3 regions of the Clostridium sp. Marseille-QA1073 genome follow, and region 3 is predicted to be linked to each of the others. Evidence: predicted binding sites of a transcription regulator. Region 3 holds the regulator's gene; each other region holds the start of a gene.
What was found. The regulator LexA, encoded in region 3, represses DNA repair genes until DNA is damaged. The targets are predictions, from matches to a motif close to CNAACANNTGTTNG.

Region 1: the regulator LexA is predicted to act here: its motif matches at 4,436-4,449, upstream of recA (recombinase RecA).
Region 2: the regulator LexA is predicted to act here: its motif matches at 4,229-4,242, upstream of ACY1IQ_RS11250 (Y-family DNA polymerase).

What each region holds. Positions count from the first base shown of each region.
Region 1 covers NZ_JBSVQM010000003.1:138,538-146,542, reverse strand. Annotated here, with positions in the region: gene ACY1IQ_RS03925 (FtsK/SpoIIIE family DNA translocase) at 36-2,363, shown strand; gene rimO (30S ribosomal protein S12 methylthiotransferase RimO) at 2,403-3,728, shown strand; gene pgsA (CDP-diacylglycerol--glycerol-3-phosphate 3-phosphatidyltransferase) at 3,780-4,322, shown strand; gene recA (recombinase RecA) at 4,487-5,521, shown strand; gene rny (ribonuclease Y) at 6,012-7,559, shown strand; gene ACY1IQ_RS03900 (stage V sporulation protein S) at 7,709-7,969, shown strand.
Region 2 covers NZ_JBSVQM010000010.1:131,354-139,358, reverse strand. Annotated here, with positions in the region: gene ACY1IQ_RS11265 (VanW family protein) at 73-1,611, shown strand; gene glpK (glycerol kinase GlpK) at 1,841-3,325, shown strand; gene ACY1IQ_RS11255 (MIP/aquaporin family protein) at 3,357-4,061, shown strand; gene ACY1IQ_RS11250 (Y-family DNA polymerase) at 4,285-5,547, shown strand; gene ACY1IQ_RS11245 (hypothetical protein) at 5,560-5,817, shown strand; gene ACY1IQ_RS11240 (YjiH family protein) at 6,210-7,565, shown strand; purine riboswitch at 7,859-7,960, shown strand.
Region 3 covers NZ_JBSVQM010000006.1:77,637-85,641, reverse strand. Annotated here, with positions in the region: gene miaA (tRNA (adenosine(37)-N6)-dimethylallyltransferase MiaA) at 1-610, shown strand, start outside; gene hfq (RNA chaperone Hfq) at 690-938, shown strand; gene ACY1IQ_RS07260 (methionine gamma-lyase family protein) at 1,158-2,441, shown strand; gene lexA (transcriptional repressor LexA) at 2,469-3,077, opposite strand; gene ACY1IQ_RS07250 (DEAD/DEAH box helicase) at 3,616-4,890, shown strand; gene ACY1IQ_RS07245 (ABC-F family ATP-binding cassette domain-containing protein) at 5,064-6,677, shown strand; gene argS (arginine--tRNA ligase) at 7,127-8,005, shown strand, end outside.

The sequences.
Region 1 (8,005 bases), on a different contig from region 3:
ATATTTGTAGAAATAGTTAATTTGGAGGTGATACGGTGGCTAAAAATAACGTTGATAAAGAAAAGAGTAAAAAATCTCAAAAAAGAAGTGGGGCCAAAGATAATGGAAAGACTGATAAGAGATATACTAATGAAAAAAGCCACTCGGAAGTTTCGGGAATTATACTTATAACTATAGGCATATTAATGTTACTTAGCTTAGGTTCTACTGTATTTTCAAATCAATCATCATTATCTGGTATGATAGGATTATTTATTTATAAATTATTTGTAGGATTAATAGGCTTAGGTGCATATGTAATGCCTGCCTTTTGTATATTTATAGGAGCTAGCTATATAATTAAAAGTGGTAATATTGCTTTTACTAAGAGATTTTATGGAATAGTTTTATTCATTATTAATAGTTTATTACTTATACAAATGGCTGTTTTATCTAATTATTATGTAAAAGATAATATTATGGCAGGAGTAGAAAAAATCTATAATTCTGGTAGCATATTTCATAGTGGAATTATAGGATATTTTTTATCAGTTCCACTATATAAGCTTTTTGGAAAACTAGGTAGTTACATAATTTTTATTGCAGTATATATAATATCTATAACTTTAATCAAGGACATAACTATTAAAGATATGATTTCAGAAATCATAAATAAGAAAGATAGTTCAAAGAAAAATAAGTTAAAAAATGACGGAAAAATACTTGTGAATGAAGAGTTAAAAGAAAACATCATTGAAGAAAGTTCCATATCAAAAGTTGATACAAACCATAAAATAAAAATTATAGATTTCTTAAAATCTACAGAGATAGATGATAATAGTAAAAGTGAAAAAAATTCTATACAAAATAATATTAAAGAAGAAAAATCTTCTATTAATGATAAAGCTTTTACTAATGAATTAGAGGAAGAAATTAATATTAATACTTTAAATAGTACTAAAAACTTTGAATATAAATTTCCTGATGTGGATTTACTTTATAAAAATGAACATAATCAACTTAAAAAAGGAGATAAAAAGGATTTATTAAATAGCGCAAGTAAGTTACAAGAAACTCTTTTAAGCTTTGGAGTAGAGGCAAAGGTTATACAAGTTACAAAAGGTCCATCTGTAACTAGATTTGAACTTCAACCTAGTGCTGGAGTGAAAGTAAGTAAAATTGTTAATTTATCTGATGATATAGCTTTAAATTTAGCATCCTCAGGAGTTAGAATAGAAGCACCTATTCCGGGTAAAGCAGCAGTAGGAATAGAGGTACCTAATAGAGAATTAACACCAGTATATTTAAGAGAAGTTATTGAATCAGAAGAGTTTATAAGTTCTAATAAAAATTTAGCCTTTTGCCTAGGTAAGGATATAGGTGGACATTCTATTGTTTCTGACTTAACAAAAATGCCTCATATGCTAGTAGCAGGGGCAACAGGATCAGGTAAAAGTGTGTGTATAAATACCTTACTCATGAGTTTACTATATAAGTATTCTCCAGATGAGGTTAAATTATTACTTATAGATCCTAAAGTTGTTGAGCTTAATATTTACAATGGAATACCACATTTATTAATCCCTGTAGTAACCGATCCTAAAAAAGCAGCTAGTGCATTAAGTTGGGCGGTAAATGAGATGACTAGAAGATATAAGATATTTGCAGATAATAACGTAAGAAATATTGAAGGTTATAATGAAATGGCAAACAAGGGTATTCTTGAAGAAAAGTTACCTTGGATAGTAATTATAATTGATGAGCTCGCAGATCTTATGATGGTTTGCCCTAATGATGTCGAGGATTATATAGGAAGATTAGCACAGATGGCTAGAGCAGCAGGTATGCATTTAGTTATAGCTACTCAAAGACCATCTGTAGATGTAATTACTGGAGTTATTAAAGCAAATATACCTTCAAGAATTTCTTTTGCTGTATCAAGTCAAATAGACTCGAGAACTATACTTGATTCGTCAGGGGCAGAAAAATTACTTGGTAAAGGAGACATGCTATTTTATCCTGTAGGAGAAGCAAAGCCTGTTAGGATACAGGGAGCCTTTGTATCTGAGGAAGAAGTAGAGAGAGTGGTAACATTTATTAAAAATCAAGTAGAAGAACATCAATATGAAGATCACATTATTGAAGAAATAGAAGAAGGGGCTAGGCCTAAAAGTGATGATTGTGATGAGCTTTTAAATGAGGCTATAAAAATAGTTATAGATACAGAACAGGCATCTACCTCTCTATTGCAGAGAAGATTAAAAATAGGATATAATAGAGCAGCGAGAATAATAGAACAGATGGAGGAAAGAGGTATTATTTCTGGAAGAAATGGAAGTAAGCCAAGACAAGTTCTTTTAAGTAAAGAAGAATATGAAGAGTGATAACCTTATACTATAAAGAAAAATATAGGAGGAAAACTAGTGGATAAATTGAAAGTTGGAGTAGTAAACTTAGGTTGTGATAAGAATAGAATTGACTCGGAAATTATTATAGGAAATATAAAAGAAAAATTTGAAGTTATAAATGAACCTAATAATGCAGATATTATAATAATAAATACTTGTGGATTCATTGAGAGTTCTAAGCAAGAATCTATAGATACTATACTTGAAATGGCAAGATATAAAGAAGAACATAATTGTAAAGTGCTTATAGCTACAGGATGTTTAACTCAAAGATATGGAAGTGAACTTTTAAAACTTATACCTGAGCTTGATATAATATTAGGGGTAAATGATTATGATAAATTAAATGACAGTATAGAAGATGTATTAAAAAATAATAAAAAAATAGCCTATACTAGTTATAGTGATTCTAATATTAATATTGGGAAAAGAGTGGTTACAACTGGAGGAACTACCGCTTATATAAGAATATCTGAAGGGTGTAATAACAAATGTGCTTATTGTGCTATACCTAGTATAAGAGGTAAGTATAGAAGTAGGACTATAGAAGATATTCTAAAAGAAGCTAAAGAACTTGCTATAAATGGTTATAAAGAGTTAATTTTAGTTGCACAAGATACTACAAGTTATGGTATAGATATATATGGTGAAAAGAAACTACACACATTATTAAATGAGCTATCTAAAATTAAAAGTATTAAATGGATTCGTATATTATATTGTTATGCTGAAGAATTGACAGATGAAATAATAGATGAAATAGCAAGTAATGATAAAGTTTGTAAATATATTGATATACCTATACAACATATAAGTGATAAAATATTAAAAAATATGAGAAGAAAAGGACGAAATAAAACTATAACTGACAATATAAATAAATTAAGAGCTAAGGTCTCTAACGTGGTTTTAAGAACATCTCTTATAGTAGGATTTCCAGGAGAAGGCGAAGAAGACTTTGAAGAGCTTAAAGATTTTGTTAAGGAAATCAAATTTGATAAACTAGGAGTATTTACTTACTCCCAGGAAGAGGGAACTGCTGCAGCTGATATGGATGAACAAATTGATGATGAAATAAAAGAAATGAGATATCATGAGCTTATGGCTCTTCAACAACAGATTTCTAAGGAGTTAAATAAAAATAAAGTGGGCAGAATATACACTGTATTAATAGAAAATAAAGAAGATAAAATGTATATTGGAAGAAGTTATGAAATGGCTCCTGAAATAGATGGTGAAATTTTTATTGAAAATGATAATAATATAAAGATAGGTCAATTTATTGACGTAAAGATTATAAGGGCATTAGAATATGATTTAATAGGAGTTGTTCTACAGTAAAAATATTCATATTTATTCTATAAAATTTTGTTTAAATAGGAGTTGTGTCATATGAATCTTGCAAATAAACTTACAGTGATAAGAATATTATTGGTTCCTGTATTCTTAGTGTTTATAGCATTAAATACTTCTTTAGGAACAATTTTGGCTACCATAGTCTTTGTAGTAGCATCATTAACAGATAAGCTTGATGGATACATAGCTAGAAGCAGAAATCAAGTAACGACCTTTGGAAAGTTTATGGATCCTTTAGCAGACAAGTTATTAGTAACTTCTGCACTGGTTTCTTTAGTTGAGTTACAAGTAATACCAGGGTGGGTAGCTATGATAATAATTGCAAGAGAATTTGCTGTATCTGGTCTTAGAACATTAGCTGCATCAGAAGGTATAGTAATTGCAGCTAGCAACTGGGGAAAGGCTAAAACTGTAATACAAATAGTAGCAATAATAGCAGGATTGGTAACATTAAGCTATGATATTTGGATTATTAGAATAATAACAATGATATCAATGGCGTTAGCTGTTATAATAACTATAGTATCTGGTATAGATTATTTCTACAAAAATGCAAATGTAATTAAAATGGATAAATGATTAAAAACATTTAAAATGGCAATTATAAAAAGGGAGTTCCTGCTTGTAGAGTAGGAACTTCTTATTATATTCTTTTAGTTGACCTATTAAATAATATATTGTATAATATATACAGAACAAATGTTCGTCAAGTGAAAGGATGGTGAACCCTTAAGGGGAGATATATGAATAGTGAAAAGTTAAAAGCCTTAGAAGCAGCTATGGGACAGATAGAAAAACAATTTGGTAAAGGTTCAGTAATGAAGCTTGGAGAAAACAGTGTACTTAATTTAGATTCAATATCTACAGGATGTCTAGGACTAGATATAGGACTAGGAATAGGTGGAGTACCTAGAGGAAGAATTGTAGAGATATTCGGACCAGAGTCTTCTGGTAAAACAACAGTAGCACTACATGTTGTTGCAGAAGCTCAAAAAGCTGGAGGTGTAGCAGCTTTTATAGATGCAGAACATGCATTAGATCCAGTATATGCTAAGGCCTTAGGTGTTGACATAGATAATTTAATAGTTTCCCAACCTGATACTGGAGAGCAAGGTCTTGAGATAACAGAGGCGTTAGTACGTTCAGGTGCAGTAGATGTTGTAGTTGTAGACTCAGTTGCAGCTCTTGTACCAAAAGCAGAAATTGAAGGAGAAATGGGAGACTCTCACGTTGGACTTCAAGCTAGGCTTATGTCACAAGCACTTAGAAAATTAGCAGGATCAATAAATAAATCAAAATGTGTTACTATATTTATAAATCAGCTTAGAGAAAAAGTTGGAGTAATGTTTGGAAATCCTGAGACTACTCCAGGTGGAAGAGCACTTAAATTTTATGCATCAGTTAGAATGGATGTAAGAAAAGTTGATACTATTAAACAAGGTGATGAATTTTTAGGAAATAGAACGAGAGTTAAAATAACTAAAAATAAAGTTGCACCTCCATTTAAACAAGCAGAATTTGATATCATGTATGGCGAAGGAATCTCAAGAGAAGGAGACGTTTTAGATATAGCAGTTAAGGAGGAAATAGTTCAAAAGAGTGGTGCATGGTTCTCTTATGGTGATACAAGATTAGGTCAAGGTAGAGAAAATGCTAAGAATTATTTCAAAGAAAATCCTGAATTAAGATTAGAAATAGAAAATAGAATAAGAGAAAAGTATAACTTACCTTTATATAAGGAAGAAGTTTTAGTAGAAGAAAAAGGTAATGAAAAGTAGCAGGTATTTCTTGCTACTTTTGTTTTTTTATTTTTATAATAATATTATATTAAAAATTAATGTATGGTAAAATAATAGTGAATTTTTGATACAATGTATAATTTTTTTAAAGCTAATATTTTTGTATAAAAATGTTATATAATTATATTAAAAGATAGTAGAAATAGATGGTTAATAACAATGAAGAGATATTTATAGATACATAACAAATAAATTCAATTATTTGGAAATTTTTCTTTTATCTTTCAATAATTTTGAATATATATATGAATAATTGGATATAATTTTAATATTATAAAAAAGTATATATTTTACCTGTTTGTAGCATACCAAGCAACTTGACATTATATAGAAAGTAATATAAAATAAATACAAATACTGGTTTAGCATAATGTAATTGCTACCAATTGAATAAAATATGACACCTTTTCTAGCTTTCATTTTCAATCCAAATAGATATTAAAATGAGCAAAGGAGGTGTTAACATACAATGGATACAAGAATGTTATTAGGGATAGGTATTGTATTAATTGTTATTTTCATTGGAATTTTTGTTGTTGTTTATACTAGAAAAAATATATCACAGGCTAATATTGCAAAGTCAGAAGAAGAATCTAAAAAAATTATAGAAGAAGCTAAAAAAGATGCTGAATCTAAAAAGAAAGAAGCTATACTTGAGGCTAAAGAGGAAGTTCATAGACTGAGAACTGACCTTGAAAAAGAGTCTAGAGAGAGAAGAAATGAAATTCAGAGGCTTGAAAGAAGAACAATTCAAAGAGAAGAATCTTTAGATAAAAAGAGTGCAGTATTAGAGAAAAAAGAAGAAAATCTAAATAAAAAACAACAAGAAGTTGAAATATTAGAATCAAGTATACAAGATTTGTATACTAAACAAAGAGAAGAATTAGAGAGAGTATCAGGTCTTACATCTGATGAAGCAAAGCAGATTTTACTAGACGAAGTAAGAAAAGAAATTAAGCATGAAGCAGCAGTTATGATTAAAGAAGTTGAACAAAAGGCTAAAGAAGAGGCTGATAAAAAAGCCAGAGAAATCATAACATATGCTATTCAAAGATGTGCTGCAGATCATGTTGCAGAGTCTACTGTACACGTAGTTTCTCTTCCAAATGATGAAATGAAAGGAAGAATAATAGGTAGAGAGGGTAGAAATATTAGAGCCCTTGAAACTCTTACAGGAGTAGATTTAATTATTGATGATACTCCAGAAGCAGTAATTCTTTCAGGATTTGATCCAATAAGAAGAGAAGTTGCAAGAATAGCTTTAGAAAAGCTTATAGTAGATGGAAGAATACATCCAGCAAGAATTGAAGAAATGGTAGAAAAAGCTAAGAAAGATGTTGAAAATGATATTAAGGAAGAAGGAGAACAAGCTACCTTTGAAACAGGTGTACACGGTCTACATATTGAAATATTAAAATTATTAGGAAGACTGAAGTACAGAACAAGTTATGGTCAAAATGTATTAAAGCATTCCGTTGAGGTTGCTTATTTAGCAGGACTTATGGCATCAGAGCTTGGCATGGATCCGACATTGGCAAAAAGATGCGGATTATTACATGACATTGGTAAAGCTGTAGACCATGAAGTTGAAGGACCACACGCATTAATAGGTGCAGAACTTGCTAAAAAATATCATGAATCACCAATAGTTGTAAATGCTATAGCAGCTCATCATGGTGATGTAGAATCTCAATCTTTAGAAGCAGTATTAGTTCAAGCAGCTGATGCTATTTCTGCTGCAAGGCCAGGTGCGAGAAGAGAAACATTGGAAGCTTATATTAAAAGATTAGAAAAACTTGAAGAAATTGCAAATTCTTATGAAGGCGTTGAAAAGTCATATGCCATTCAGGCTGGAAGAGAAATTAGAATTATGATTAAACCAGAAGAAATTGATGATGCAGGAGCTATTGAAGTGGCTAGGGATATTGTTAAGAAAATAGAGAGTGAACTTGAATATCCAGGTCAAATTAAAGTTAATGTAATCAGAGAAACTCGTGCTATTGAGTATGCAAAATAGTAAAAAGTAGAAATTTAAAATAAAAATGAAAAAAATAATCTTCTTAAATTTTGGAAATTTTAATTTTATTCAAAATTTAAGAGGATTTTTTTGATTATTGTAGAATTATATATTATCACAATAGAATGTTTACTTATAGGAGGTTAATCATGGAGGTATTAAAAGTTTCAGCAAAATCAAGTCCAAATTCAGTAGCAGGAGCATTAGCAGGTGTTTTAAGAGAAAAAGGTGCAGCTGAAATTCAAGCTATCGGTGCAGGAGCTCTTAATCAAGCTATAAAATCAGTAGCAATAGCTAGAGGGTTTGTAGCGCCAAGTGGAGTAGATTTAGTTTGTATTCCAGCATTTACAGATATAGAGATTGAAGGCGAAGAAAGAACAGCGATAAGATTAATTGTTCAGCCTAGATAAAACTAATTAATTTACATAGAAGAAAGACATGAATTA
Region 2 (8,005 bases), on a different contig from region 3:
AATTTGTTTTATTTAAGCAATTATTTATTTACTTCGGGTTAGGGAAAATTTTTCAATGAAAGGAATTTTAACATGAACACAAACTTAGAAAATAATACTGTAGTTAAAAGTAGAACTTCTAAAAAGAAAAAGAAAGCTAAAGCTAAAAAAAGAAGAGTAATTATCCTTTCTTTAATAACTGCTTTATTAATGATATCAATTGGTGGAGTATTCTACGTTAAAACTACGGTTGATAATTATGAAAGTGTTATTTATCCAGGAATGAAAATTCAAGGAATTGACCTTTCCGGTAAAACAAAAGAAGAAGCGTTAAAATTAATAGAAGAAAAGTACAAGAAAAGTGTAGAGCAGAAAAAATTAATTATGACAGCTGGAGATAAATCTTATGTAGTTAATTATGCTGATATGAAATTAAACTTTAACTTAGATGATACAGTAAAGTCCGTATTTGAAGAGGGAAAAGATAAGGGAGTAATGGAAAAGTTTAAAATGATTAAAAATCCTACAGAAAAAGATCATCAGCTAAAATTTACTTATGATAATAAAGTAATAGAGAATAAGATTAAGACTATGGAAAGTGAACTAAATAAAAATAAAGTTAATGCTAAAATAACTAAAGCTGGAGATGGATTTGATATAACTCCTGAACAATTAGGTATGAAGCTAGATTCTAAATCACTACAGGAGGAAATAACCAAAGCAATAGCTTCTTCAAAAGAAACAGAAACTGAAGTTAAAGTTAAAGCAAAACTTGTAGAAGATAAACCGACAATAACAAAAGCAGAACTTGAAAAGATAAATACCAAAATATCGAATTTTAGTACAAGCTACGAAAATTCAACTCAAGCAAGAGCTGTAAATATAGAAATAAGTACAAACACTATAAATGGAACTTTATTAATGCCAGGAGATAGTTTTAGTTTTAATACTATAGTAGGTGATACAACTCCTGACAAAGGATATTTAGAAGGTGTTGTAATTGTAGGTGATAAGTTTGAAAAAGATTATGGTGGAGGAGTATGTCAAGTATCTACAACTCTTCATAATGCAGTATTAAGAGCTGGAATACTTCCAGATTCAAGACTTAACCATAATCTTCCTGTAGGTTATGTTGAAAAGGGATTAGATGCAGCCATAGCTTATGGATGGTTAGATTATGTATTTACAAATAACACAAAATATCCAATGTATATTGAGGGATATGCAGGTAATGGTAGCGTTGGTTTTAATCTTTATTCTAATTCAGCCTTACTTACAGGAAAAAGATACGAGTTTTATAGTGAAACTTATGCAACTACTCCATTTGAAACTAAAGTTGAAGAGGATCCAACTTTAGAAGAAGGAACAGAAGTTATTCAGCAATATGGTATGGAAGGATATAAGGTTAAGGCTTATAGAGTAATTTATCAGAATGATGTAGAGGTTTCAAGAGAGCTTATGAATAATGATACTTATGAGCCAACTCCTCAAATAGTTAAAAAAGGTACTAAAAAGGCAGAAGCTGCTAAACCTTCAAAACCAGATGAAAATAAAGAAAAAGACAAAGAAAAAGAAAAAGATAAAAATAAGCCTAATGAAAGTAACAATGCACAATCAAATAATAATCAATAATTTAATAACAATTAATGAACAATAATGCAAGAAACTAAGATCTATGATCTTAGTTTCTTTTTTACAATATTGTAATTACAGTTTATAATAAAAGTATTATTTTATGAATTTTAAATTTTAGTTTAGAAATAGAGTAATATATTAAAACTTTTAGACTGGTTATAAATAGATACTCTTTTTTAATATACTATAATACGATAATTAAAAGTATTTTATGGGAGGGATGAACATGGCAAAATATGTTATGGCATTGGATCAAGGAACAACAAGCTCAAGATGTATTATTTTTAATGAAAAAGGGACTATAGCAAGTGTGGCACAAAAAGAATTTACTCAAATTTATCCTAAGGGAGGATGGGTAGAACATGACCCTATAGAAATCTGGTCTACTCAATTGGGTGTTGCAACAGAAGCTATGGCAAAACTAGGGATAACTGCTACAGATATTTCTGCTATTGGAATTACTAATCAAAGAGAAACTACAGTAGTTTGGAATAAACATACTGGACAACCTGTTTATAATGCTATAGTTTGGCAGTGTAGAAGGACGGCAGAAATTTGTGATGAGCTTAGGGAAAAAGGCTTAGACAAGATGTTCACAGAAAAAACAGGTCTTATTTTAGATGCCTATTTTTCAGGAACAAAAATTAAATGGATACTAGATAATGTAGAAGGAGCAAGAGAAGAAGCAGAAAAAGGTAATCTTTTATTTGGTACTATAGATACTTGGCTTATATGGAATTTAACTAAGGGAAAAGTTCATGTTACGGATTATACTAATGCATCTAGAACTCTTATATTCAATATTCATGAACTAAAATGGGATGAAGAAATTTTAAGTATTTTAAATATACCAAAATCAATGCTGCCAGAAGTTAAGCCTTCTAGCTATGTTTATGGTTATACTGATCATTCACTATTAGGAGCTAAAACTCCTATAGCAGGAGTTGCGGGAGATCAGCAAGCTGCCTTATTTGGCCAATGTTGTCACCAACCAGGAACTGCAAAGAACACCTACGGAACAGGTTGTTTTATGCTTATGAATACGGGAGAAAAGGCTGTTAATTCTAAGAAAGGACTTTTAACTACTATAGCTTGGGGCGTAGATGGTAAGATAGAATATGCTTTAGAAGGAAGTATATTTATAGCAGGAGCAGCTATTCAATGGCTAAGAGATGAGCTAAGAATGATAAAAAAAGCGGAAGATTCTGAAGAGTATGCTACAGCAGTAGAGGATACTAATGGAGTTTATATGGTACCAGCATTTGTAGGGCTTGGAGCTCCTTATTGGGACCAATATGCTAGAGGAACCATTGTGGGACTTACTAGAGGAGCAAAAAAAGAACATATAATAAGAGCTACTTTAGAATCTCTAGCTTATCAGACTTATGATGTATTAAAAGCAATGGAAGAGGATTCAGGAATAACATTAAAGGCATTAAAAGTAGATGGAGGAGCTTGTGCAAATAATTTCCTAATGCAATTCCAAGCGGATATATTAGGAGTACAAGTTGATAGACCAGAAGTAATAGAAACTACTGCTTTAGGAGCTGCTTATTTAGCTGGTTTGGCAGTAGGTTATTGGAAGAATAAAGAAGAAATTTGTGAAAATTGGGCTATTTCAAAGGGATTTGAGCCTAATATGGAAGATGAAAAACGAGAAAAACTCTTAGAAGGTTGGCATGAAGCAGTTAATAGATCATTGGTACGATAAAAGAAGATATCTAATTTAAGGAGGATATATTATGTCAATTTATTTAGCAGAATTATTGGGAACAATGCTTTTAATCCTTCTAGGAGATGGAGTAGTTGCAAATGTATGTTTAGATAAATCTAAAGCTAATGGTTCAGGCTGGATAGTAATAGCTACTGGATGGGCTTTAGCAGTAACAATTCCAGTGTTTATATTTGGACCTATATCAGGAGCGCATTTTAATCCAGCAGTAACTTTAGGTTTAGCTGCAATAGGAAAATTTCCTTGGGCAGATGTTCCTCTATTTATCTTATGTCAAATGTTAGGAGCTTTCCTTGGGGCATGTTTAGTTTATATTTATTATAAAAATCATTTTGATGCTACTGATGATAAAGATACTAAGAGAGGCGTATTTTGTACTGCTCCAGCAATAAAAGATACAGTAAATAATTTTATTTGTGAATTTATAGGGACTTTCGTTCTTGTATTTGCTATATTGGGAATTGCAAATACAAAGATGGTAGATGGGATCTCACCATTAGTAGTAGGATTGATAATCTGGGTAATAGGAATAACTTTAGGGGGAACTACTGGTTATGCTATAAATCCTGCTAGGGATTTAGGACCCAGAATAGCTCATGCAATTTTACCAATTAAGGGTAAAGGAGATTCAGATTGGGGATATGCTTGGATACCAATTGTAGCACCAATACTAGGAGGAATTGCAGCAGCATTGGTATTCAACGGAATTTTTTAATTTAAGATACAAAGGAGTTAGAGAAGTTCTAACTCCTTTATATTTTAAACTTTTTGTATGAAAAAGTTTTTAGAACTTATTAATTATTTAATAGTTTTGAAGAGTTTATTAAATTTTTAATATCTTTAGTAAAATTAATTACCATAATTGGAATTTTAGCTTTACATAGAACGTACGTTCTTATATAATTAAAATTATATGAATATTGAGAGAGGTATTAAAGATGGAGAGTTATAATAAGTGTATTTTTCATATAGATGTTAATTCTGCATATTTATCATGGACAGCAGTTTATAGACTTCAAAGAGGGGATAAAATAGATTTAAGAAAAATACCATCAGTGATAGGTGGAGATGAAAAATCACGCCATGGTATAGTATTAGCGAAATCTATACCTGCAAAGAAATATAATATTATAACTGGAGAAAGTTTATATTCTGCTTTCCAGAAATGCCCTAATTTAAAGGTAGTTCATGGAGATTTTGAATTATATAATAAATGTAGCAAGGCTATGATAGAGATACTTTTAGAGTACAGTCCGCTATTGGAACAATATTCTATAGATGAATGTTTTTTAGAAGTTACTAATAAGAAATATACTAGAGAAGACTATATAAAACTAGCATATCAAATTAAAGATAGAATAAAAGAAAAATTGGGATTTACGGTGAATATAGGCATATCTTCTAACAAACTTTTAGCAAAGATGGCATCAGATTTAAAAAAGCCTGATAGGGTTCATACTCTTTTTAAAGAAGAGATAGAAAGTAAAATGTGGAATTTACCTATAGAAAATTTATTTATGGTAGGAAAGGCAACACTACCAAAATTAAAAAAAATTAATATAAACACTATAGGTGATTTAGCAAAATATGATATAGAAAAATTAAAATATTTCTTTAAAAGTTATGGCAACATGATTCATAATTATGCTAATGGAATTGATTTTTCGGTAATTGATGCTAATAAAAAATATAAAAATAAAAATATGGGAAACTCCACTACTATTCCTTTTGATGTAGAAGATAGAGAAACCGCTCATAGAGTTTTATTATCACTATGTGAAACTTTAGGTATGCGATTAAGAAAAAGTAACAATTATTGTAATGTGATTTCTATATCCATAAGAAACAGTGAATTTATAAATTACTCAAAACAGAAAAAAATTATAAACCCTATTAATAGCACTAATGAAATTTACAAGATAAGTTGTAAGCTTTTTGATGAACTTTGGCATGGTGAATCTATTAGACTTTTAGCAGTGAACACTTCGATAGTTAGTGAAAACTTTGGTGTACAACTTTCCTTATTTGATAAAAAAGAGGATGAAAAATATATTGTATTAGAGAAAACTATAGATAGTATAAGAGATAAATATGGAAATAAGTCAATAATGAAGTCATCTTTTTTACATTCTGGTATTAAATCTATAAGTGGAGGAACAGAGGAAGAACTATTTAAGGCATCTTCAAAAAATAATTTATAAGGAGTGTTTTAGATGAAGGTGGTAGCACAACCTATTGATATGGTTGCATGGTTTGATAGTGACGGCGAAATACATCCTGTAAAATTTAGAATTGTCCATGAAACTACAGAAGTAGTAAAAATAAATAAAGTTATATGCAGAGAAAAAGAGAAACTAGCAGGAAATTTAATGATGATATTTAGATGCCAAAGTATTATTAATAATAAGGAAAAGATTTATGAAATTAAATATGAGCTAAACAGTTGTAAGTGGATATTATTTAAAATATAATTACATAACTGTAAATAATAAGTTGATAGAGAAAAGAATATATTTATATAAATTTTTTATTTTATAGTAGATTACTATTATTATGAAATAAAAGAGATGATATGGATATTATTTTAACTGCAGGTTTAAGTAGGGTGTGCTTTGGGTAGTATGCCCTTAATTTATAGTTATATCATATTATTTATATGTTATGAATAATTATCAGATAAGTTTGCATAATATTACAGTTGTTTTAATAATAAAATTCATCAAATGTAACAACTTCATAAACTTTTGCAGATTAATTCATAGAAACATAAAAAATAAATTAAAGAATAAGGGTTGGTTGTTGGTAATTTATGTATTACCATTATATAAAGAGATTGAATATTTTGGAAAATAAGGAGGAAGATATGATTAATTTAAAGGAAAAGCCTCAAACAACATCAAGGGTATTACGATTTATTATTCCTTCATTAATAGGTGTAGTATTATTTATGATACCAATTCCTTTTAATGGCGAGATAACAATTTCAGTTGCACTACTATCTAATTCGATAATTAATATCTTAGAAGAAAGTTTACCAGCAATTACAGCCACAATAATATGTATAAGCACTATATGTACCATAATTACTAAAATAGTAAAGCCTAGATTTGTAATAGAGAATAAATATTTAAACTCGTTATTTAATATAACTCCGTTGTGGTTATGTGCAAGAGTCATTGGTATGATATTTGTAATCTTAGCATTATTTCAAGTAGGACCTGAATGGATATGGTCAGATGCTACAGGAGGAATGCTTTTAACAAGTTTATTACCAGTTTTATTTGCAGTTTTTCTTTTTGCAGGTATACTTTTGCCACTGCTTTTAAACTTTGGATTATTAGAGTTCTTTGGAGTATTATTAACTAAAGTTATGAGACCTGTATTTAAATTACCAGGTAGGTCTTCAATAGATTGTATCACTTCTTGGCTTGGCGATGGAACAATAGGAGTTTTATTAACAAGTAAACAATATGAAGAGGGATATTATACAAAACGTGAAGCAGCAGTAATAGGTACTACCTTCTCAGCAGTTTCAATTACCTTTAGCCTTGTTGTACTTCAAACAGTACAGCTAGAGCAATATTTTGTTCCATATTATTTAACAATTTGCTTAGCTGGAGTTATTGCAGCAATTATATCTCCAAGAATACCACCTCTATCAAGAAAAGAGGATACCTATTATGTTGAACCTAAAGATGCTGGAGAAGTAATTCCAGAGGGGTTTACTAGAACAAAGTGGGGATTTCATCAAGCTCTTGAAAGAGCAGAAAAGAATACAAGTATTAAAGAGTTCTTATTAGAAGGTATAAAAAATGTTTTAGATATGTGGCTAGGAGTTATTCCAATTGTTATGGCAATTGGAACATTGGCATTAATTGTAGCTGAGTTCACACCTGTATTTAAATTTTTAGGAATGCCATTTTATCCATTACTTAAATTATTACAAGTTCCTGAAGCATTGGTAGCTTCCCAAACCTTTATAGTCGGCTTTGCAGATATGTTTTTACCATCAATTATAGGAAGTACCATTGAAAGTGAGCTAACCAGATTTGTTATAGCTGCTGTTTCTGTAACTCAGCTTATATATATGTCAGAGGTTGGAGGACTATTAATAGGTTCAAAAATTCCAGTTTCAATGAAAGATTTATTTATAATATTTATTGAACGTACTTTAATAACTTTGCCTATAGTGGTTTTAGTAGCACATATAATTTTCTAGAAGTTATTATACCTTATATAAAGAATTAAGAAATAATTAGTAAGGATGTAAGATTATTTTTTTATACTTTCCTGTTAGACTTCATTGATAGTACAACTATTAGTGGGGTCTATTTATTTATTATTAGTTATTTTATATTTCAAAGATTTAAAATACTTAAGTGCAGAATTTATTTTTTAATATTAAAAAATAAAATAAAACTATAGTTATAGTATTTGAAAAACTTTATAAATTTTAAAATAACTATTGACTTTAGAAATAACTGTGATATATTAACTATAATATTTATAGACTAAGTAAAAATATTAGTAGCTCATATAAGTTTAATGATAGGGATTAAATGTTTCTACTTGGTAACCTTAAATTACCAGACTATGGGTTTTAATAAAATTGAAATTATAGATATAATATTTATAATTTCAATTTGTTTTATAATTTTT
Region 3 (8,005 bases):
TTTTGGTGATACCAGTAAGGATGAAAAGTATAGAGAGTATTTAAGCAGTCTAGCAGAGCAAAATGGCAAGGATTATGTTCATAATATGCTTAAAGAAATAGATGAAGATAGTTTTCAAAAGCTTTATCCCAATGATTTAAAACGAGTGATTAGAGCATTAGAAATATATAAGACTACAGGTAAGACTATGAGTGAGTATTTAGCTGAACAAAATATTTATGATATACCTTATAATGTATATTACTATGTGTTAACAATGAATAGAGAAAAGCTTTATGAACGAATTAACAAAAGAGTAGATATAATGATGGAAAAAGGACTATTGGAAGAAGTAATTGCATTAAAAAATAAAGGGTATACTGAAGATATGCAATCTATGAAAGGAATAGGGTATAAAGAACTACTATATCACTTAAAAGGTGAGATATCTTTAGAAAAATCTATTGATATGATTAAACAATTTAGTAGAAATTATGCTAAGAGACAGCTTACATGGTTTAGAAAAGATCCTAGAGTAGTTTGGGTAGACAAAGATACGTTTAATGATGATGATGAAGTTACTAAATTTATCGAAGAAGATTTTAAAAGAAAAATATTAATGAATAATTAAAACTAAATAATTTTCCAAATAAAAGGATTTTATAATTATTCATAGAATAAGTTAATTAATATTTACGGAGGTGTTTTTAATGAGTAAATCTACAAATAATTTACAAGATATATTTTTGAATGGTGCTAGAAAAAACAAAGTACCAGTTACAATACATTTAACAAATGGATTTCAAATAAAGGGTAATGTTACTGGTTTTGATAGCTTTACAGTTATTTTATATTCTGATGGAAAACAAATGTTAATTTATAAACACGCTATATCAACAATTACTCCTCTAAAACCAATTTTATTCAACAATTCAAATGAAAATTCCAATGAAGATTAAATACATAAAATATACTTAGATTAAAAAATCTAGGTATATTTTATTTTAGGCGTATAAAAAATAATTAACCAAGATATTGTATATTTAACGTTATAATAACTATTTTTGAATATGAGCTAATTTATAAAACTCTTATTTAAACAAGTTATTGAGATTTGATTATTATTATTTACTATGTTAGTATTATGAAGGTAGTTTTTGTATAAGGAGATATAAATTATGATAGATATAACTAAAGAGTTTCTAATGAAAAAATATAATATAAATTCTACGCTCTTAGAGCTTTATGAAAATGCATTAGAAGATGTAAAACCACAATTTGAAAAATTAGATGAAATAAGAGAATATAATCAGCTCAAAGTTTTAAATGCACTTCAAGAGGAAAGAATAAGTGATATGCATTTTACTAATTCTTCTGGGTATGGATATGGAGATATAGGAAGAGAGGCATTAGATAAAGTTTATGCTAAAGTATTTAATACTGAAGCTGCTTTAGTTAGACCTCATTTTGTTAATGGTACCCATGCTATTGGTGCAGCCTTATTTGGAAATTTGAGACCTGGTGATACAATGGTTAGTGTTTGTGGAGCACCTTATGACACTCTTCATAGCATAATTGGAATTAGTAAAGAAGAAAATATAGGTTCATTAAAAGAGTATGGTGTAAATTATAAACAAATAGATTTAGGGGAAAATAAAAAAGTTGATATAGAAGCTATGAAATCTATATTAAGAGAAGATAACACTGTAAAATTAGTACATATTCAAAGATCTACAGGTTATGGCTGGAGAAATTCTTTATTAGTAGAAGATATAAGACCGATAATTAAAGCAGTTAAGGAAATAAATAAAGATATAATATGTTTTGTGGATAATTGTTATGGTGAATTTATACAAATCATCGAACCTACAGACGTAGGTGCAGACTTAGTAGCAGGTTCACTCATTAAAAATATTGGTGGAGGTATAGCTCCAACTGGAGGATATATAGCTGGGAAAGAAGAGTACGTAAATCAAGCAGCATATAGGTTAACTATACCAGGAATAGGTGGAGAATGTGGTTCTACTTTTGGAGTTATGAGAACACTATTTCAAGGATTATTTTTAGCCCCTCATATTGCTATTGAAGCTGTTAAAGGAGCAATATTTTGTGCTAGAATTATGGAATTAGCAGGTTTTGAGGTTCTTCCAAAGTATAATGATGAAAGAAGCGATATAATTCAGGCAATTAAGTTTAATGATAAAGAAAAATTAATAAAATTCTGCAAAGGAATTCAAGCAGGTTCACCAATAGATTCTTTTGTAGAGTGTGAGCCGTGGGATATGCCGGGATATAGTGATCAAGTTATAATGGCAGCAGGTGCCTTTATTCAAGGTTCTTCAATAGAATTATCTGCTGATGCTCCAATTAGAGATCCATTTATAGCATATCTTCAAGGTGGATTGACTTTTGACCACGCCAAAACAGGAATATTGATTGCATTAGGAAAAATATTTGCGTAATAAAGCGTGACATTTTGTCACGCTTTATTAATATTTTCTATATAGCCCTGCAAGTTTTCCAAGAATAGTGCAGTCTTTTACTAAAATTGGATTCATTGAAGCATTTTCTGGTTGAAGTCTTATATAGCCATCTTCTTTATAAAAAGTTTTAATTGTAGCCTCATTTTCGATAAGAGCTACTACAATTTCGCCATTATTAGCTACAGAAGTTTTTTCTATAATTGCTAAATCACCATCAAATATTCCAGCTTCAATCATGCTTTCTCCAGAAACTTTTAATATAAAAAGGTCATTTCTATTTTTTATAAAATTTATTGGTATAGAAAATGTATCTTCAATACTTTCATGAGCAAGTATAGGCTCCCCAGCAGTTATTTTACCTACTATAGGAATATCTATTAACTCTTTTTTTATTGGAGAGTCTAATAAAAGCTCTATTGCTCTAGGTTTGGTAGGATCACGTCTTATAAGTCCTTTTTTTTCAAGACGAGATAGATGACCATGAACCGTAGAGGTTGATTTTAAATTTACTGCTTCACATATTTCTCTAACAGAAGGCGGATAACCTTTTGTGGATATTTGTTCTTTTAAAAATTCATATATTTCAATTTGTTTATTATTCTTAATATCAGCCATAGAACCACCTCATTTCTTAGAGAAATTATATCATAAGAGATTTTAAATATCAAACTTATGTTCTATAGAGGACATGTAATTACAGTGCGACTATAATAAATAAATAAATTTTAATAATACTAATTATAAAGTTGAAATTAAAAATTATTTCAATTTAACATTTTTTCCTGTATACTTATGTAGTTTACAAAGTCAGGCATCTTCAAAAAATAATAGACCAGTATATTAGCCTATTTTCCATCATACTACGTCGTCAGAACCCGCCCATAGCGCCGCTATGAGCAGAACCTAACGCCTTGTCTGATTGAAGCATATTCAAAAAATAACTAGTCAGTATGCTTATCTGTTTTGTATCATACTGCGTTGTCAGAACTTCATGATAGTTAAGCTATGATGAAAACCTGTCTTCTTGTCGGATGCAAAATATATGACCCATCTTTAACTAGCTATTTTATTTCATATGCTTAAAATATACTAACATCTTTGATCTATTATTTTCTTTCAGATGCCTTATAGAAAAGCTTAAGGAGAGAGAAAGATGATAAATAGTTTTAGTGATTTAAATATAAGTGAAAATATAATTAAGAGTTTAGAGGCACAAGAAATAAAGATACCAACGAAAATACAACAGAAATCTATACCATACATATCTGACAATAAAGACGTAGTTGCACAGTCAGAAACTGGTAGTGGAAAAACTTTAGCTTATCTGCTACCTCTTTTTCAAAAAGTCGATACTTCAAAAAGAGAGAATCAAGCTATAATATTAACTCCTACCCACGAGCTAGCAGTGCAAGTACATAAAGTAGTAGATACTTTGTCTAAAAATAGCAATCACAATATAACTTCTTCAGTTATAATTGGAAATGTAAATATTAAGCGCCAGGCAGAAAAGTTAAAAGAAAAACCTCATATAATTGTTGGGTCTGCTGGAAGAATATTAGAATTAATAAAAATGAAGAAGATTTCTGGTCACACAATAAAAACTATAATTATAGATGAATGCGATAAACTATTAGATATAAACAACATAGAAAATATAAAAGCTGTAATAAAGACTACTTTAAGAGAAAGACAAATTTTATGTTTTTCAGCAACTTTAACAGAAGAGGTTATTAATTTTTCAAAGGAAATGATGAAAGAACCAATTATTATAAAAAGCGAAGCTGAAAATATCGTAAATAAAAATATTGATCATATATATTTTGTTTGCGATAGAAGAGATAAAATCATTATGGTAAGAAAACTGGTAGCAGCTTTAAATCCTAGAAAAGCAATAGTATTTATCAATAAAAGTGATGAGATTGAAATAATGGCAGAGAAGCTTAGATATCATAAACTAAAAGCTGAATCAATTCATGGTACATCTTTTAAAAGTGATAGAAAAAAAGCTATGGATGCTTTTATTAATGGTAAGTCTAATATATTAGTTTCTTCTGATTTGGCTTCTCGAGGACTTGATATTAAAGGTGTCACCCATGTTATAAACTTAGATTTACCGGAGAATCCAATGGATTATATACATAGGGTAGGAAGATGTGGAAGAGGCAATGAAAGAGGCGTAGCTATATCAATAGTAACAGAAAGAGAAGAAAGTATCATTTCTCAATACAAAAAGAAATTTAAAATTAATATTGATTTAAAAGATATATATTATGGTAAAATTATTAATCCTAAAGAAAAGCAGTCTATAAAGAAAGATAAAGATATAACGTCTAAGCCAAAAACTAAATTTAAGAATAATAAAAATAGTAAAGAAAAAACATATAAAGAATCAAAAAACAAGAAAACTTCTGAGAAAAAATTTAAATAATAATATATACTGAAATTTATTAGGTTAAAGTCCTATTATATGATATAATAGGACTTGCGTTTTATAAAGGTTATTTATACATAAATCAAAGAAAGTAAAAAAATTAATTATTTTAAATAAATTTATAATTATCAATGTAATAAAAAGAATAATAAAGTTGGAGGTAATAACATATGATACAAGCAACTAATGTTAGCTTAAGATACGGTGCACGTAAGCTGTTTGAAGATGTTAATATAAAATTTACTGAAGGAAATTGTTATGGAGTTATAGGTGCTAATGGTGCAGGTAAATCTACATTTTTGAAAATATTATCTGGAGAACTAGAAGCTAATACAGGAGAAGTTTCAATAACCCCAGGACAAAGACTAGCAGTATTAAAGCAGGACCACTTTGCTTATGATGAAGTAGAAGTTTTAAAAACTGTTATTATGGGTCATCAAAGATTAATTAAAATTATGGAAGAAAAAGACGCATTATATGCTAAAGAAGATTTTTCTGATGAAGATGGTATAAGAGCTTCAGAACTTGAATGCGAATTTGCAGAACTTAATGGCTGGGAAGCAGAAAGTGAAGCAGCTACACTGTTAAATGGATTAGGAGTAAATGAAGAATTACATTATAAATTAATGAAAGACTTAAATGGATCAGAAAAAGTTAAAGTGCTATTAGCACAAACTCTTTTTGGAAAGCCAGATATACTATTAATGGACGAACCTACTAACCATTTAGATGTAAAATCTATTAAATGGCTTGAAAATTTTCTTCTTGATTTTGAAGGAACAGTTATAGTTGTTTCTCACGATAGGCATTTTTTAAATAAAGTTTGTACTCATATGGCTGATATAGATTTTGCAAAGATTCAGCTTTATGTAGGAAATTATGACTTTTGGTATGAATCAAGCCAATTGGCTCTTCAAATGTCTAAAGACCAAAATAAAAAGAAAGAAGAAAAAATTAAGGAGCTTCAAGCTTTCATTGCTAGATTTAGTTCCAATGCTTCAAAGGCTAAGCAAGCTACAAGTAGAAAGAAACAATTAGATAAACTTACACTTGAAGATATTAGCCCATCTTCAAGAAGATATCCTTTTGTTGGATTTAAGCCAGAAAGAGAAGCAGGAAATGATTTATTAGAAGTTAAAAATTTAAGTAAAACTATAGATGGAGTTAAAGTTTTAGATAATGTTAGCTTTATGGTTAATAAAGGTGATAAGATATCATTTTTAGGAGATGGTATAGCTAAAACTACACTATTTAAAATACTTATGGGAGAAATGGAAGCAGATAGTGGAGAATTTAAGTGGGGTATTACTACATCTCAAGCTTATTTTCCACAAGATAACTCTGAATACTTTAATGATTGTAATTTAAATTTAGTAGATTGGCTAAGACAATTTTCAGAAGAAAAATCTGAAAGTTTTATAAGAGGATTTTTGGGAAGAATGTTATTTTCAGGAGAGGAAGCGCTAAAAGAAGCTTCTGTTTTATCAGGAGGAGAGAAAGTTCGTTGCATGTTATCTAAAATGATGTTAAGCTCTGCTAATGTGTTAATTTTAGATGAGCCTACTAACCATTTAGATCTTGAATCTATTACAGCAGTTAATAATGGTTTAATAAATTTTAGTGGAACTATATTATTTACATCTCATGATCATCAATTTATACAAACAGTTGCAAATAGAGTAATTGAAATAACTCCTAAAGGAATTATGGATAGAGTAATGACTTATGATGAATATTTAGAAAATGAGGAAGTTCAAGGAAAAGTTGCGGAAATGTATAAATAAACTAGTTATTTTGTTGACAAAATTTAAAAATTGGATATAATATATAACATAATTTAATATTAAAATTCTGTGAAGAGGACAGTACTTTCTTATAAACCTTAAAGCGAGCAGAGGAATGGTGGAAGCTCTGTAAGAAAATAAGAAGCCAAAATGGTAACATAGAGGCATCTAATAATTAGATAGGAAGAGAACCTTGGAGAAGCTACCTGAAAGAATAAAATAGGTTTTAACTATAAAATTTATTTATTATTTGCATAGGGTTTGTCGCTAGAAGCGTTAAAATATTGAGTGGACTTTTGTCAACTAGAGTGGTACCGCGGATATTACACCCGTCTCTTATTTTAGAGACGGGTTTTTTATGTAAAAAATAAATGAAATATTAATTTATTAAGTTATAATTTTGTTTTCAATAGAAAATAATAACTTAATATGTTATAGGAGGTTTAATAATGGATTATAAAAATTATATAGCTAAATTATTGTGTAAGCATATAGAAATTGATGAGGAAAATATAGAAAAATTAATAGAAATACCACCAAAACCAGAGATGGGGGATTTTGCTTTTCCTTGTTTTAGTTTAGCAAAGACTATGAGAAAAGCTCCTAATATGATATCAGCTGAACTAAAAGAAAAAATAGTAGACGAAAACTTTGAAAAAATAGAAGCTTTTGGGCCATATTTAAATTTCTTCGTTAATAAAGAAAGCTTTGTTAAAAATATTATTGAAAAAATATTAAACGAAAAACAAGATTATGGTTCAAATAATAATGGAGAAGGAAAAAATGTAATAGTTGAATATTGTTCTGCTAATATTGCGAAACCATTCCACGTTGGACATTTATTTACAACAATGCTTGGAAATTCTCTATACAAATTATTTAACTTTCACGGATATAATGCAATAGGAATTAATCACCTTGGAGACTGGGGAACACAGTTTGGAAAACTAATTTATGCTTATAATAACTGGGGTGATGAAAAAGCTCTTGAAAGTGATCCAATAAAAGAAATGTTAAGAGTTTATGTTAAATTCCATGACGAGGCTGAAAAGAATCCAGCACTTGAAGATGAAGGTAGAAAACACTTCAGACTATTAGAAGAAGGCAATGAAGAAGAAGTTAAACTTTGGACTAGATTTAAAGAATTAAGCTTAAAAGAGTTTGATAAATTATTTAAAATCCTAAATGTTAGTTTTGATTCTTTTGCTGGAGAAAGTTTTTATACAGATAAAATGGATGCTGTCATAGAGGAAATAGATGAAAAGGGACTACTTACTGATAGTAATGGTGCCAAAGTAGTAATGCTTGATGAGTATAATATGCCACCA